DNA from 3 places in the Vibrio sp. TBV020 genome. Region 3 is predicted to be linked to each of the others. Evidence: predicted binding sites of a transcription regulator. Region 3 holds the regulator's gene; each other region holds the start of a gene.
The links. The regulator CRP, encoded in region 3, controls carbon source genes, mostly activating them, when cyclic AMP is high. The targets are predictions, from matches to a motif close to TGTGANNNNNNTCACA.
Positions count from the first base shown of each region.

Region 1 (5,532 bases), on a different contig from region 3:
GTTTTAATGCGTTATTTTCTTTCATCGCTCTCTCCGAAGGACTGCAATACCTTCAAAATTGTAGGGTTGTTTATAGTTAATAAAAGAGTAGAGCCAAGACCCGAAGGCCTTGGCTGTTTATCGTGAAATTAGCGTTTTACTGACTCTAATTTCCAAATGTTGTTTACATAGTCTCGAATCGAGCGGTCTGATGTAAACTTACCAACCAAGGCGGTGTTAAGAATCGCTTTCTTAGCCCAGCCTGCTTGGTCTTTATACTGTTTGCCCATCTCTTCATGTGCTTGTACGTAAGAGGCAAAGTCAGCCAGACATAGGTATGGGTCACCACCATCAAGCAAGCTATCAAGTGTTGCACGAAGCAGACCAGGTTGACCTGGAGTAAACTCTTCACCCGCTAGAAGATCTAGCGATGCTTTTAGCAATGGATCTGAGTGGTAGTAATCGTATGGGTTGTAACCTTGAGCACGAACTTCTTGAACACCGTCAACGTCTAGACCGAAGATGTAGATGTTTTCATCGCCTACTTCTTCACGGATCTCCACGTTTGCACCATCCATCGTACCGATAGTTAGCGCACCGTTTAGCGCCATCTTCATGTTACCTGTACCAGACGCTTCTTTACCTGCTAGCGAGATTTGCTGAGAAACATCTGCTGCTGGAATGATGATTTCTGCCATACTTACACGGTAGTCAGGGATGAAGACCACTTTCAGCTTGTTGCCAATGCGAGGATCGTTGTTGATCTTCTCTGCAACCTTATTCACCGCGAAGATGATCTCTTTCGCTAGGTGGTAACCCGGCGCTGCCTTCGCTGCAAAGAAACATACACGTGGCGTACATTCGAAATCAGGTTCGTTAATGATGCGGTGGTATAGAGACAGAATGTGTAGCAAGTCTAGGTGCTGACGCTTGTATTCATGTAGACGTTTAATTTGAACGTCAAAGATAGCGTTAGTATCTAGCTCGATACCCATGTTCTCTTGAACCCAATCAGCAAGGCGCTGTTTGTTTTGCTTCTTAACTGCCATGAATTCTTTTTGGAATTCTGCATCTGTTGCAAACTGAGCAATACCTTCAAGCTGTTCTAGTTTCGCAGGCCACTCATTACCGATCTTGTCAGTAATTAGATTTGATAGACCAGGGTTACAGAACTTCAACCAACGACGCGGCGTAATACCGTTTGTAACGTTGGTCAGTTTCCCTGGGAAGATTTCGTTGAACTCTGGGAACAGGTCTTTCTTAACAAGCTGTGAGTGAAGCGCCGCTACACCGTTTACTTTGTAAGAGCCAATCACACATAGGTTAGCCATGCGAACCATGCGGTTGAAACCCTCTTGGATGATAGAAAGCTTCGCTTGCTTCTCACCGTCACCTGGCCACATTTTACGAACGTCTTGTAAGAAGTGGTGGTTGATTTCAAAGATAATTTCCATGTGACGAGGCAGTAGGCGCTGGATTAGCGACTCAGGCCAAGTTTCAAGAGCTTCTGGAAGTAGCGTGTGGTTAGTGTACGCGAACGTATTTGCGCTGATTTCCCATGCTTTATCCCAAGACAGACCTTTCTCATCAAGTAGGATGCGCATCAGTTCAGGAATCGCAATCGTTGGGTGCGTATCGTTTAACTGAATAGTTTCTTGCTTAGGTAGATCAGCAAGTGAATAACCTGCCGCTTCATGGCGACGTAAAATATCACGCACAGATGCTGCAGCATGGAAGTACTGCTGCATTAAGCGCAGAGTCTTGCCTTTCTCGTGGTTGTCATTAGGGTAAAGTACTTTTGTGATGTTACCAGCATCGATCAGGCCGTGCTGTGCTTCGAAGTAGTCACCGTTGTTAAAGCTTGCTAATGAGAACGGGGCAATCGCCTGACATTCCCAAAGACGTAGTGGGTAAACCGTGTCTGATTCATAGCCAACGATAGGTAGATCCCAAGGCATCGCTTTCACTTCCATACCTGGAACCCAAGTACGTACTTCACGACCGTCAACGTATTCAACGTTTACATGACCGTAGAAGCCGATGTTTTGTGCTAATTCTGGGCGGGCAACTTCCCATGGGTAACCCTCAACACCACGCCATGCATCTGGCGCTTCTTTTTGGCGGCCATCTTGGAAAGATTGCTTAAATAGGCCGTACTCGTAGTGCAGACCGTAACCTACTGTTGGGAACTCTTGTGCCGCACATGAATCCATGAAACATGCTGCTAGACGACCAAGACCACCGTTACCCAATGATGGGTCGCGCTCTTCTTCAAGTAGGTCAGTTAGGTTGTGGCCTAGTTCTTCCATCGCCTCTGTGATCTGCTCATACAGACCCATGCTGATAAGGTTGTTACCTGTTAGGCGACCGATTAGGAATTCTAGAGATAGGTAGTTAACGCTTTTTGCGCTTTGAATTTTAGGGTCTTGCTCAGTTTTAAGTAGGTCTAGTGTAGTGAGCTCAGCGAGTGCTCGACCCATTGCTAAATACCAATCACGCGGCGTAGCAGTTGCTTCGGTCTTCGCGTAAGTGGTCGATAAATGTTGTTTTACACTTTCTTGGAATGCGGCTTTATCAAATTTTTTCTGTTGCGTAGGTTTCATTAGAGAAATCTCACTTATTGGTTCTAATCCATCTGAGACATATCGTGCATGGATATAATCTGCGAAACATCCTCCCACCTAGACGGCGTATTAGGAGGAGGACACAGGGCGTAGAGGGCGTACTACCCGCAACTCAGTGATCTAACTCTCATTAAATTTTCAACACAGCTGAGCCCGGGTGATTGAGATCACACCGCCAACGAATTTACCCTACATCTGATGTATTAAAGTTCCGTGTCTTACAAAATACTCAATTGATGAATATGCACGCTCGATCACATTAAGAATTACTATTTGATGCAAATTTCATGTTTTTTGGTGCAAACAGGCATTCACACCCCATTCAAACCAAGATCTAAAAGTGACGGAAATCACACTTTAAGGGCGTAGTTCCGTACAAACTGTGAATCACACAAAAATCCGACCTTTGGCTGATAACTGCCCTCACTTTTCTCAAGTAACATCTTTCTCAGACCGCTACTAGAGTCACTAGTGGCACACTTTGGTGGAACAAAGGGAATAGAGAGATGTGGATTCCTTCTAAATTGACACGTCCGGGGCGCTTACATAACGCAATCGTACGCCCTCGAGTTTTAGATCTGTTACAACAAGCACCGTTCTATAAATTGGTATTGTTTCGCTCACCAGCGGGCTATGGCAAAACCACCATGGCTGCGCAGTGGCTATCAGACAAATCTCACGTTGGTTGGTACAGCATTGATGACAGTGATAACGATTCGTTTCGTTTTATGAACTACCTGCTTCAAGCACTAAACAAAGCGACTGATGGCAGCTGTCCCAACTCGCAAAAATTGGCAGAAAAGCGTCAATTTTCATCCCTCCATTCCTTATTTGGGGAGGTCTTCACCGAGATCTCTAGTTTTCACCAAGAATGCTACTTGGTGCTCGATGACTACCATCTAATTAACGATGACGATATTCATGAAGCAATGCGCTTTTTCCTAAAGCACATGCCCGACAACCTGACTTTAGTCGTTACTAGCCGAGCAGCGCCGCCTTTAGGTACAGCTAACCTGCGTGTACGTGATTTGATGATCGAAATTGGTGATGAGCTTCTGGCATTTGATACTGAAGAAACCACACGATTTTTTAATCAACGCGTGGCCGATGGTATTGATGACACCACAGCAACCAACTTACGCAACTATGTCGAAGGTTGGCCTTCAGCGCTTCAATTGATCGCGCTGCAAGCCCAGCATCAACATAAAACGCTTGCTCAATCCGCCGAGTCTTTTTCTGAATTCAACCACGCACATCTCTGGGACTACTTAGTCGAGGAAGTCTTTGATTTACTTGACAAAGAAACACGTCAATTCTTGCTGCAATGTTCGGTACTTGATCACTTCAACGATTATTTGGTATCAGAACTGACCGAGCGTGAAGACGCACTAAGCATGATCGAATCATTGAATCGCTTCGGCCTGTTTATTCACCCACTTGAAGGTGAACAAAACTGGTATCGCTTCCACAATCTATTTGCCGAGTTTCTAGCCCACGAACGCAGCGCGCGTATTCCACAGCAAGAAAAGAAACTCCACCAAACTGCGGCGAAAGCGTGGTTAAAACTTTCTTCTCCGCACCAAGCTCTGCACCACGCGCAAGAAGCGAATGATCGCCAACTCACGGCCGATATCTTGAGCCAATTTGGTTGGAAAATGTTTAATGGTGGTGAACTTCAATCCCTTGAAACCGCCATCAACTCACTTGCACCAGAACAGCTCTACAGTGAACCAAAACTTTGCATGCTTCAGGCGTGGTTAGCTCAGAGCCAACACAGATATAACGACGTCGGTGATCTGTTGTCAAAAGCAGATGAACAGATGGCTCAGTTCAGTGTTGTGCTAAGCACCAAAGAACAAGGTGAATTCAATGCACTGCGTGCTCAGGTTGCCATCAACCAGAATGAACCTGAAAAAGCTCTAGAACTCGCGGAGCTCGCGCTAAGTCAGTTAGATAGCACCGTTTACCGCAGTCGTATCGTTGCCACTTCAGTTGTCGGTGAAGTGAATCATGTACTTGGCCATTTAAGTCGTGCTCTGCCAATGATGCAGCAAACTGAAAAGCTTGCTCGTCAGTATCAAGTTTACCATCAAGCTCTATGGGCAATGTTGCAGCAAAGCGAAATCTTGATTGCTCAAGGTTATGTACAAGCTGCTTTTGAAATTCAAGACAATGCATTCAAACTGATCGAAGAACATCAGCTGCAGCAAGTTCCTCTGCATGAGTTCTTACTTCGAATTCGTGCACAAATCTTATGGTGTTGGAATCGATTAGATGAAGCGGAAGAGTGCGCATACAAGGGGCTAGATATACTGGGTAATCACAGTCCAAGTAAGCATTTACACAGCTACTCAATGTTAGCGCGAATTGCCATTGGTAGAGGAGAAATCGATAAAGCGGGTAAGTTCATCGAGCAAATCACTCACCTACTTAAACAGTCGACTTATCACGTAGATTGGACGGCGAACGCCTCGCTTTCACTTATCTTGTATTGGCAAGCACGTGATGACCTTGATTCTATCGAACAATGGCTAGAAACCACTGTGCGTCCAGAGCAAGCTTGCAACCACTTTACTCAGCTGCAATGGCGTAACATTGCTCGTGCTCAAATCGCCTTAGCAAAATACACTGATGCCAATGAAACTCTGACGTTTTTGCAGCAGCAGGCCGAAGAGAATGAACTCGTGACTGACAGAAACCGTAACCTGATTGTTGAAGCAGTTCTAGCAACGTCACAGCAAGATGACGCGTCAGCTCGTGATCTTCTCAAACAGGCACTTTCTTTAACCAATCAAACCGGGATTATTGGTAACTTCCTGGTTGATGGCAGCAAGGTAGGGCATATCTTAGAGTCTTTAAGTAAGAACAATGAGTTGAACGATTTAGAACGCCATCGAACTCAGCAACTACTTAAAGATATTTCAACCAC
Region 1 covers NZ_JBEEAQ010000001.1:1,028,808-1,034,339, reverse strand. Annotated here, with positions in the region: gene malQ (4-alpha-glucanotransferase) at 1-25, opposite strand, end outside; gene AAFX28_RS04375 (glycogen/starch/alpha-glucan phosphorylase) at 129-2,582, opposite strand; gene malT (HTH-type transcriptional regulator MalT) at 3,110-5,532, shown strand, end outside.
Region 1: a site for CRP is predicted at 2,943-2,958, ahead of malT (HTH-type transcriptional regulator MalT). Genes of this name have one in related genera too.

Region 2 (5,532 bases), on a different contig from region 3:
TTGCCAAGTATTGTCGCTGTGATGTTTAAGCGCTTCGGTTGCTCCATCTAACACTGAGAGCATCTCGACATAGTTGTTCAGAAGATAATGATCCCAAGCGAGCAGGATACGAGCTTTACCCTCTAGCCACTGTATTCGAGCGTTGTTGGCAACTTTAACTGCAAGTTCATGAGTTGATTTCGCTAACTGGTATTCGTGAGTGATCCTCCACACGTTACCGAGCCCGATTAAGGCTTCAAGCTGGATTTCAACTTCATCAACGAGAGCAGATTGCTCGAGGGCATTTATCCAATATTGCTGCGCAGAGTAATACTTTGCTTGTCCCCAGTAATGTAGGGCATGGATGTGAAGGATTTCAGGAAGTAGATCGTCTGTATCAAGGGCACTAAGTTTTGTTTGCGCCTCTTTGATGTATTTTAAGCCTTTGCGGTAATCCATACTGCACCATGCACAACGTGACATGATGACTAGAGATTGAATCTCGCCTTCAGGGTAGAGGATTTGCACAGAGCGCGCGGCGCACTGTTCAGCTATTGCCCACACCTTCTCGGGCTCAGATTCTATCTTATCCTTAAGCTGTTCAATTTCGACTTCTAAAAGTCGCTGGCTTTTATCCAATGAATCAATCCTTTACCGCTTAGAGTTCATCTTACATTATGGCATTATATGAATAGACTGCAGATGAACACTATAAAAAGTAATAAAACGGCAACTGTTTAAAGGTATCCGTCACATTACTTACTGTTATGACAGCAGCTCGCGCAACGTTAAAGGTGATTGAGTCAACTCCAAGGCTTGTGCGGCTGTCTTGCCGTTCTTATCTTGATAGCACAAATTGTGCCAAGCTCTAAAGATATCAAGCATTGGTAATAGACCACCAGGGCGAAGTTTACGCCTTGGCTCATTGATAAAGCTTTCGAACAAAGTTTGAAAACGGTTTTGGTAAAATTCAGTACGACGAATGGAAGCGCTGCGTAACCAATGCTCAGGCTGGTTGTGGTCTCCTGCTAAATAACAGATCCCTTTGGATGCATTTAGGCCGGAAGTAATGGCCCAGCGATCTCGCCACCACCCCATATGGACGATGTCGATTTTGTTGATACTGTATTCTGGGTTCCAGCCTTGGTCCTCTTCAACGTACATTAGGTCGATATTTTGACGCTGAATTCTAGGCAAGCAGATACTGAGTGCGGCTGAACGTAACACGGGATCTTGAGGAAGGTAGATGGACACTCGGCGTTCTTCTTGGCACAAATCGAGTACATGTAAGAAGTGTGCATACGAAGTATAGGGCGGACGAATAAGCGCACCCTTGGTCGGATAGTTGAAGACAGTTAAGTTGCCCATAGGGTCTTCAACGTTCCCTCGTGCAAGAATTGTTTGATATTGTTGATCGATACGTTCGCGCAATACCGGAGACGGCGGTGGTGCTGGCATATTAGCTTCAGAGGAATGCTCTCTAGAAACAAATCTAGCAGGATACTTATATGGGTCATGATCCACTTCACCCACAGGCTCTTCACTGGATGAGTAATTGACGTGCTGACAAAGGATGTAGCCGCTATGTGCTTCTCCTGTGGCTATCCAAAGAACACCGTTATTGCTCTTTGGTTGAAGCGATACATAGTGAGAGGCTAATTCATAGCTTGCAGCATGGTTAACCCAGCGAGCATCAAACATCGCAAGCTTTCTTCGACATCGACTCGCGATATGATCAACATGGTCGTAAAACGTCTTTGGATTGATTTCTAGCTTTCGGCAAATTTCGCGAACGGAATAGCCCATAAAAAGCAAACCAAGGAGATTTTCTTGAAAGTGGAGCTTCTTGTTGGCACCTGACCATTTATCGACGAAAGTAGATTGGCAGCATTTACAACGATAACGTTGGCGATCGCCGCTGTAGCCGAAGGCATGGTAAAGGTGTTTATGAGTGTGAACGGATAGACCAAAGTTTGTGCAGTCATCATTTCGACATGCAGGCAAACCGTCACTATGGAGGTGTCTTAATCGGTGAAGCTCATTAAGAACTTCCTGATTGTTAAGTAAGGGGGGGAAAGCACCGCACTCCCGACATACCATCGCAGGTCGTTTAGGGTTCGCATGCTGCACAACGTAACGATGTGCGTCACTCAATCCAAAGTTGTCACACGCCAATGTTTTACAAAAGTTGAGCTGTAAACCGTCTGCTTCCTGTGGCAGTTTGCCAGTTGTCACTATCTCCCCCTCGGGATTATTCTGGCCACCAAGTCAGACTTGGTGGCAAATTGAATCAAATTAGATGTTGATTGCTGTTTCTAGAGCAACTTTCATCATGTCGTTGAATGACTTCTGACGCTCTTCAGAACTTAGTTTCTCACCACGGATGATGTGGTCAGATACTGTTAGAATTGTTAGTGCTTTAGCACCTAGGTCTGCTGCTACGCCGTAGATACCTGCAGCTTCCATATCAACACCTAGAATGCCTAGCTTTTCCATCTTCTCGAAGATGTCTGCTTCAGGTGTGTAGAATAGGTCTGCTGAGAATACATTACCTACTTTTACTGGAACTTCTTGAGCGCGAGCTTGATTAACGGCTTCTTCTAGTAGGCCAAAGTCAGCGATTGCTGCGAAGTCGTGGTCATTAAAGCGGATACGGTTAACTTTAGAGTCTGTTGAAGCACCCATACCGATAACAACGTCCATCAGTTTAACGTCGTCACGTACAGCACCACAGCTACCTACACGAATTACGTTCTTTACACCGTACTCAGCGATTAGTTCGTGCACGTAGATACAGCATGAAGGAATACCCATACCGTGGCCCATTACAGACACTTTCTTACCTTTGTAAGTACCTGTGTAGCCGAACATGTTGCGTACGTCACATACTTGCTTTACATCATCAAGAAAAGTTTCTGCGATGTACTTAGCACGTAGTGGGTCACCTGGCATTAGAACTGTTTCAGCGAAATCACCTGGTTGTGCATTAATGTGTGGGGTTGCCATAGTTATTACTCCGGTTTTACTAGCCAATCATTTCTGATTACTAAATATGTTGACTCTCAAAAATCTGTTGAGGCAATACTAGCCTTATATATCGGTGGTCCATGAGAAGTATGTCACAAAAGAGCAGCAATAAAAGCAATTGTTGTTAGTTAATAACTAAATCTGTTGAAAGTAAAATGGCAATCGATTTGCATAAACGTTTGCTTTTTGAAGTGAACCAAAACCTCTGTTAATTCGTAACTTTCTTTGTGTTGTACAAATTAAAAAATTGTACAGTTTTTAATTGTTATGCTAAAACTTATACAAGAAGTCAGATTGTACAGCTTTAGTTGAGCGAGGAATCAGTTATGGAAAATCAAATTAAGATCGGCATTAGCTCCTGTGTATTGGGTGAGAACGTGCGTTTTGACTCTGGGCATAAAATAAGCAAGTTCGTTACTAAAGAGTTAGCTCCTTACTTGGAATTTGTTCCAGTATGTCCCGAGGTTGGCTCTGGGATGACGGTTCCTCGTCCGACTATACGTCTGATTTCTGACGAAGAGCGTATCGCACTCGTCGAGACTAAAGATCAAACCAAGGACCACACCGAGCAAATGGTTCGTTATTCGAAGCAGAAAGTCTCTGATCTAGAGAAAGAGCAACTTCGTGGGTATATTGTGTGCGCAAAATCTCCAACGTGTGGGATGGAACGTGTAAAGGTGTACAAAAAGCACGGCGCAGAAAATGATGGTGTGGGTTTGTACACTAAAGAACTCATGGAGGCGATGCCATGGCTGCCTGTTGAAGAAGATGGTCGATTGAATGACCCTGTACTTAAAGAGAACTTCATTACTCGCGTTTATACGCTTGATGATTTCTATAACTCTATGGGTGCTGAGCCAACTCGCGGAAAAATCGTCGCTTTCCATTCTCGCTATAAACTGACTTTGATGGCGCATCACCCGGAGTCGTATAAAGAGTTGGGTAAGCTAGTGGCGAATATCGCTGACTATGACATTGACGAGTTCTTTCATTTGTACCGAGTGGGCCTAATGCAAGCAGTGGCGCACCGTGCGAGTCGTAAAAACAATTCCAACGTGTTAATGCACCTTCAAGGGTATTTCAAACGAGATTTAGATAGCCCTGCTAAACAAGAGCTGCGTCAGGTGATTGATGATTATCGAGTGGGCCTACTACCTCTGCTTGCACCTCTTACGCTTATTAAACATTATTTGGCTGCTCATCCAGAACCTTATTTGGAGCAGCAAGCATTTTTAGAACCTTATCCACAGGAGCTACGTTTACGATATGGATTGTGAGAAAAAGTTATACGCGATTCGCGAAGTGGCAGAAATTACAGGTGTAAAGCCGGTGACACTCAGGGCTTGGCAAAGACGATACAACCTCGTCCAACCAGAAAGAACAGATAAAGGGCATCGACTTTACACTGATGAGCATATTGCGCTGATCGGCAATATTCAAAGCTGGCTGAGTAAAGGAGTGCCGATTGGCAAAGTGAAGAAACTTCTTGAAGAAAACGGTGAGCTAGGTGAACCGATTGAATCAGAGACGCAGCAATTAGAAGAGCTTGAGAAACTACTAAGTGCTCTATCTGATTTAAATAAAGGTAAAGCAGAGTCGATTGTGAGTACTGTATTCAAAGAGTATCCGCTTGAAATAGTTGAAAAGCAGTTTATTCAGCCAGCTTACAGTGCATTGAGTGTAGTTCGATATGCTCTAAGAGTTTTACAAGTCGGGCTGCTCGATTCGATTATCGTATCGAGGCTAACTGCAATCATTGAATCAGAAAATAAAGCTGCTCGTTCGGGTAAATGCTTAATAGTGAGTTGTGATTCTAGCAGTAACGTTTCTTCAAGGCTGTGGGCGTTGAAGCTATCCGAACAGGGCCGCCAAGTGGTTATTGTTGATGGTATTGATGACTTCTCTGGTTTGATTGAACATGAAGGGTTGAACAAGTTTCAAACATTAGGCGTTTTTAGTTCTCGCCCGCTGAATGCATCGCAAAAGAGTTCACTAGAGAAAGTGAAGCAGTCTTTTCAAGGTGACTTTATTGGCTCCGAATTTGTAAGCGTTGTATAGAGAGACTTTCTAATGAAGATAGTTTGGTTTCGCCGGGATTTACGTGTTGACGATAATTCCGCGTTAGTTTCTGCGATAGAGTCAGAAGAACCTGTTGTCGCTGTTTATATCGCGACGCCCCAGACATGGCGCAACCACAATCATTCAGCAATTCAAGCGGATCTCATTTTCAGAAGGTTGATTGCTCTTAAACATGAACTTGCGGAGCTTAACATACCACTGTATTACGCGCAGGTAGACACTTTTTCTCTTTCTGCACAGCTCATTGCAAATCTCGCTCTGGAGGTTGGGGCAAGCTCTGTGAGTTTAAACAAAGAGTATGAGTTCAATGAACGAAACCGTGACGGCGAGTTGTTACATCTTCTGAGTCATGCCCAAATTGATGTACATGCTTTTGATGATAAATGTATCTTTCCTCCTGGTTCGGTTAAGAACAAACAAGGTGAATATTTCAAGGTATTTACTCCG
Region 2 covers NZ_JBEEAQ010000001.1:1,414,465-1,419,996, forward strand. Annotated here, with positions in the region: gene AAFX28_RS06070 (hypothetical protein) at 1-618, opposite strand, end outside; gene AAFX28_RS06075 (lactate dehydrogenase) at 745-2,214, opposite strand; gene deoD (purine-nucleoside phosphorylase) at 2,275-2,985, opposite strand; gene AAFX28_RS06085 (YbgA family protein) at 3,333-4,283, shown strand; gene AAFX28_RS06090 (MerR family transcriptional regulator) at 4,273-5,064, shown strand; gene phrB (deoxyribodipyrimidine photo-lyase) at 5,077-5,532, shown strand, end outside.
Region 2: a site for CRP is predicted at 3,088-3,103, ahead of deoD (purine-nucleoside phosphorylase). Genes of this name have one in related genera too.

Region 3 (5,532 bases):
ATGATTTGATTACCGCTCCCCTGCACGGTTTCAAAGATGCAGAGGATTACTACCATAAATGCTCTGGGATTCATCGCTTAAAAGAGATCACTCTTCCAACCCAGATCATTCATGCTAAAGACGATCCTTTTATGACCGATGCGGTGATCCCCAAATATGTCTTGCCGGATAACATCGACTACCGCCTTTTCGAGCAAGGTGGACACGTCGGTTTTGTCACTGGTAGTGCAATAAAGCCCCGTTTTTGGTTAGAAGAAGCGTTGCCCGCCTACTATGAAAGTCTGGCAGTTTCGGCATAATACCCAGCGTCTACAACGAACATAAAATCTAGAGGTATTTATGATTGTTCCTTGGCAACAAATTGACCCGGACACACTGGATAACTTAATCAAAGAATTCGTCCTACGCGAAGGCACTGACTATGGTGCTATCGAGGTCTCGCTACAAAGTAAAATCGACCAAATCAAGAAGCAGCTTGAGTCCGGTGAAGCAGTCGTTGTTTTCTCTGAATTGCATGAAACGGTCGATATCCAACTCAAAAATAAATTTTAGAGAACCGCATACAGTGACGCCCCATTAAAGCGTGTTATAGTGGGCGTCGATTACAGGAACGTATTCTCAGACAAGGTTTGTCATGTCAGCAAAACACCCAATTATTGCCGTTACTGGTTCTTCCGGTGCCGGAACTACCACTACCTCTGAAGCTTTCCGCAAGATGTTCAACATGATGAACGTCAAACCTGCATGGGTTGAGGGCGATAGTTTTCACCGCTTCACCCGTCCAGAAATGGATGTAGAGATCCGTAAAGCTCGAGAACAAGGCCGCCACATTAGCTATTTTGGTCCACAGGCGAATGACTTTGGTGGGTTAGCTGAGTTCTTCCGTAAATATGGACAAGAAGGTATAGGCCAAGTTCGTCGCTATCTACACACCTTTGACGAAGCCGTCCCTTACAATCAAATGCCAGGTACATTTACTCCTTGGCAAGACTTACCAGAAAACTCAGATGTACTATTCTACGAAGGTCTTCATGGTGGCGTAGTCGATGGTGATGTCAACGTAGCTCAACATGTCGATTTTCTGATTGGCATGGTACCCATCGTAAACCTTGAATGGATTCAAAAGTTCGTACGCGATACCCGTGATAGAGGCCATTCTCGTGAAGCGGTAATGGACTCCATTGTTCGCTCAATGGATGATTACCTAAACTACATCACACCGCAGTTTTCTCGTACTCATATTAACTTTCAGCGCGTACCAACCGTCGATACTTCTAACCCACTTAATGCGAAAGGAATCCCTAGCTTAGATGAGAGCTTTGTCGTGATCCGCTTGCGTGGTATCAAGAATGTCGATTTCCCATATTTACTCGCAATGATTGATGGTTCGTTTATGTCCCGTCATAACACCATTGTTGTCCCTGGTGGCAAGATGAGTTTTGCGATGGAATTAATCGTACGCCCTATTCTTCAACAACTCATCGAAACCGGGAAAATTGGCTAATACTCATGGCTAGAACGCGATTACTTTTCATACCGTGATCATGTGCACAGTTTTGCGTAGTAAATACACCGCTTGACCCGATTAAAATCAAGAAATCGTTTTCGAAAAAGGATACTATTTCTTACCGAAACACAAGATAGCTTGCAGCATTTGTAAAGTGCTCTTATCCTAGTAAGCCTATTTAAGGCTTTGCTAAAACATGGAAAGCGACAAGCGTACCCTGCAGAGGAAGTGAGATATTATGGTTCTAGGTAAACCTCAAACCGACCCAACATTAGAGTGGTTCCTTTCACACTGTCATATTCATAAGTACCCATCAAAAAGCACGCTAATTCACGCGGGCGAAAAAGCTGAGACGTTGTACTACATCGTTAAAGGCTCTGTTGCGGTTCTTATCAAGGACGAAGAAGGTAAGGAAATGATCCTTTCTTACCTAAACCAAGGTGATTTCATCGGTGAGCTTGGTCTATTCGAAGAAGATCAAGAGCGTACTGCTTGGGTTCGTGCTAAATCTCCTTGTGAAGTAGCGGAAATCTCTTTCAAGAAATTCCGTCAGCTAATCCAAGTTAACCCAGACATCCTAATGCGCCTTTCTGCGCAAATGGCAAGCCGCCTACAAGTGACTAGCCAAAAAGTGGGTGACCTAGCATTCCTAGACGTTACTGGCCGTATCGCTCAAACGCTACTAAACCTAGCGAAGCAACCTGATGCGATGACTCACCCAGACGGCATGCAAATCAAGATCACTCGTCAAGAGATCGGTCAGATTGTTGGCTGTTCACGTGAGACAGTAGGTCGTATCCTGAAGATGCTAGAAGAGCAGAACCTAATTTCTGCACACGGTAAAACTATCGTGGTATACGGTACTCGTTAATCCCAATTAACGTTTAAAAAATTTAAAAGCCACCAATGGAGACATTGGTGGCTTTTTTGTTTATTTGCGTCATCCCCGAGAAGGAGGGACGACTGAGTTGGGGATCTCTGCAAGCAAGAAAGCCAACCGATGAAGATTCCCTACTCCCTCCTGCGTCGGTCTATGGAATGACGTCTATCTCCCTAGGGGCAAAGCCGTTTTCACTTCTGCTTTTTATCCGTTGGTACTTTCAAAAATCTTATCTGCAGATGCTGCTACAAATCCTGGGTACAACTCACCATTCGCCATTGGGTAGCGCTTAGCAAATTCATAAAAACCACCAGGAATGATTTCCGTTCCTTCAGCAAATGACACTGCGACTTTGTCAGCCATAGTAGAAGATTGCTCTAGCAATACATCTGGAGAGCCTTTCACTTCACCGCCCGATTCATTGATAGTGAAACCAGCTTGGCGAAGATGATCATTAACACCTTTCACTTCATCAAAGGCGTTCAATTGATTCACACTCACAGTAAAGTGGTTCGCACCGTAACCATGTGCTGCGAGCCAAGAAGCGTATTCACTCTCTTTCGCTAGCGTTTGGAAATCTTGATAACTCAACTCCCATAAACGGCCACCCCACAGGAAGTCAGCACCTTTTAGATCATGGGTGTCCAATTGCTCTACAAGCTTGGCAACGATCGCCTGAAGCTCGTCAGAACACTCATTCACTTTAAGCTCACTGATAAACACTTTAGGTTGTTTAGGATCAGGATGTTCAAAATGCTTAGCCACCAGCTTCTTGCTTTCAAACTCATAATCACCACATGGTTTATAGCCAGCATCCAAGAAAGGCTGAGCCAGTGTTGCAATACCTAATGGCTCAATATTAAAGGTTCGCAGAGCAATATGGTCATTGATGAGAGCCTCATCTTCTTGTAGAAGTTGATGCACTTTTTCAGCAGAAGGACACAAGCGTTGAATATAGTCCGTCCATAACTGTTGGAATAAAACATCTGGCGTCATAACGCCTCCTTGTATGGGGTTGTTTACGTTATAGAGTTAGGTCGTTGTTATCGTTATTCGTTTAATTTTTGGTATAAAAGAGGCTACCAAACCGACTTGTCCAGATAATCAGTTTGATAGCCTTCAACCTGTGACGTTAAAACCTCCCTGCTCAGGGAGGAAGAAGGGAATTCCCTTAATTTAGGTTCTTACTGACCTAATATTTTTATAGCTCTACCCCTGGGCTCAAGGTCGCAGGAAGAATCGTTTCTCCGCCTTCCATCGATGCCATTGGGTAAGCACAGTAGTCTGCTGCATAGTAAGCACTTGGTCGTAAGTTGCCCGACGCACCAGGACCACCAAATGGTGCATCACCACTTGCGCCCGTTAGCTGACGGTTACGGTTCACGATACCCGCTCGGATATGGTCAACAAAATATTCCCACTCGCCATCGTCAGTAGAAACTAGACCAGCGGATAAGCCAAAACGTGTATCGTTTGCTAGCTCGACTGCTTTTTCTAAACCTTGGTAACGAACGACTTGCAGCAATGGACCGAAGTACTCTTCATCAGGCAATTCAGCAATCGCTGTCACATCGATAATGCCAGGCGTCACAAATGCTGCTTCACCTGCCTGTGCTTCAATCAAACTCTGACCACCCAGTTTTTGCAGATTGGATTGTGCTGCAAGGATAAAGTCAGCCGCAGCTTTAGAGATCTGCGGTCCCATGAATGGCGCAGGTTCAGCGAATGGCTGATCAACACGAATCTTGTTCGTCGCTTCTACTAGCTTGCTTACTAGTAGGTCACCTTTCTCACCGACTGGAACATACAGACGACGAGCACAAGTACAACGTTGACCGGCACTGATAAATGCCGATTGGATAATGGTGTAGACCGTTGCATCGACTTCACCGTAGTTTTCAGAGATAACCATTGGGTTATTACCACCCATCTCTAGTGCCAACATTTTACCCGGTTGGCCTGCAAACTGTTTGTGAAGGATATGACCTGTATTCGCACTACCTGTGAATAGCACACCATCAAGCCCCTTAGAATCAGCCAGTGCGATACCTGTTTCTTTCGCACCTTGTACAAGGTTGATTACCCCTTTAGGTAGACCAACCTGATCCCACAGCTTCATCGCGAACTCACCCGTTAACGGGGTTTGCTCTGATGGTTTGAATACTACGGTATTACCAGCAAGAAGCGCCGGAACAATGTGACCATTTGGCAAGTGACCAGGGAAGTTATATGGACCAAATACTGCCATTACACCCAGAGGTCGGTGGCGAAGTACAATCTGGTTACCTGCAGCTTCTCTCTGCGCTTCACCAGTACGGTCATGGTAAGCACGGATAGAAATCGCAATTTTGCCAGCCATAGCGGCCGCTTCAGTGCGCGTTTCCCAAATCGGCTTACCAGTTTCTTTAGCGATGATTTCAGCAATTTGCTCGCTGTTCTCTTTCACTTTCTCAGCAAAAGCTAGAACAATCGCTTCGCGTTCAGCAAAGCTCATTTTCTTCCAGCCAACAAATGCGCTACGCGCTGCTGATACGGCCTGTTCAACTTGATCTGGCGTCGCACTTTCACCCTGCCAGATGACTTCATTGTTGTATGGGCTTTGTGAGTTCATTGCCTCACCTTGACCTTTCACCCATTCACCAGCAATCCAATGTGTCATAACTTGTTCCTTCATAATATCAAGCTTACTGAGCCAACATGCGAACGTAGTCGCCTTCATTCAACTTCAATGCATCTGCTACTTCTGGCGACAAAATCACTGACTCAGTGGCATGGTCGTATGCCGCTTTTGCTGCGGTCGCTCGGAAGTCTTCGAACGAAGTGTTCGAAATGAGGTAGTCCTGAGAACTGGTATGTTCTGCGACTGTCACCTTAGCGCGAATCGAATGACGCACAGATTCAATATTGCGCACGTCACACTCTACCGTCGGGCCACCATCAAAAATGTCGACGTAGTTGCGACAAGTGAAACCTTCTTTTTCAAGTAGGCGCAGCGCAGGTTTGGTGTTGTCATGAACCTGACCGATCACTGCCTGTGCTTCCTTACTCAATAGGTTGATATAAATTGGCAGCTTAGGCATAAGGTCTGCGATAAAGCCTTTCTTACCAATACCTGTTAGGTAATCTGCTAATGTAAAATCAATCG
Region 3 covers NZ_JBEEAQ010000003.1:445,544-451,075, reverse strand. Annotated here, with positions in the region: gene AAFX28_RS10000 (hydrolase) at 1-299, shown strand, start outside; gene AAFX28_RS09995 (YheU family protein) at 340-552, shown strand; gene AAFX28_RS09990 (phosphoribulokinase) at 635-1,504, shown strand; gene crp (cAMP-activated global transcriptional regulator CRP) at 1,746-2,378, shown strand; gene AAFX28_RS09980 (DUF1338 domain-containing protein) at 2,592-3,383, opposite strand; gene astD (succinylglutamate-semialdehyde dehydrogenase) at 3,589-5,046, opposite strand; gene astA (arginine N-succinyltransferase) at 5,072-5,532, opposite strand, start outside.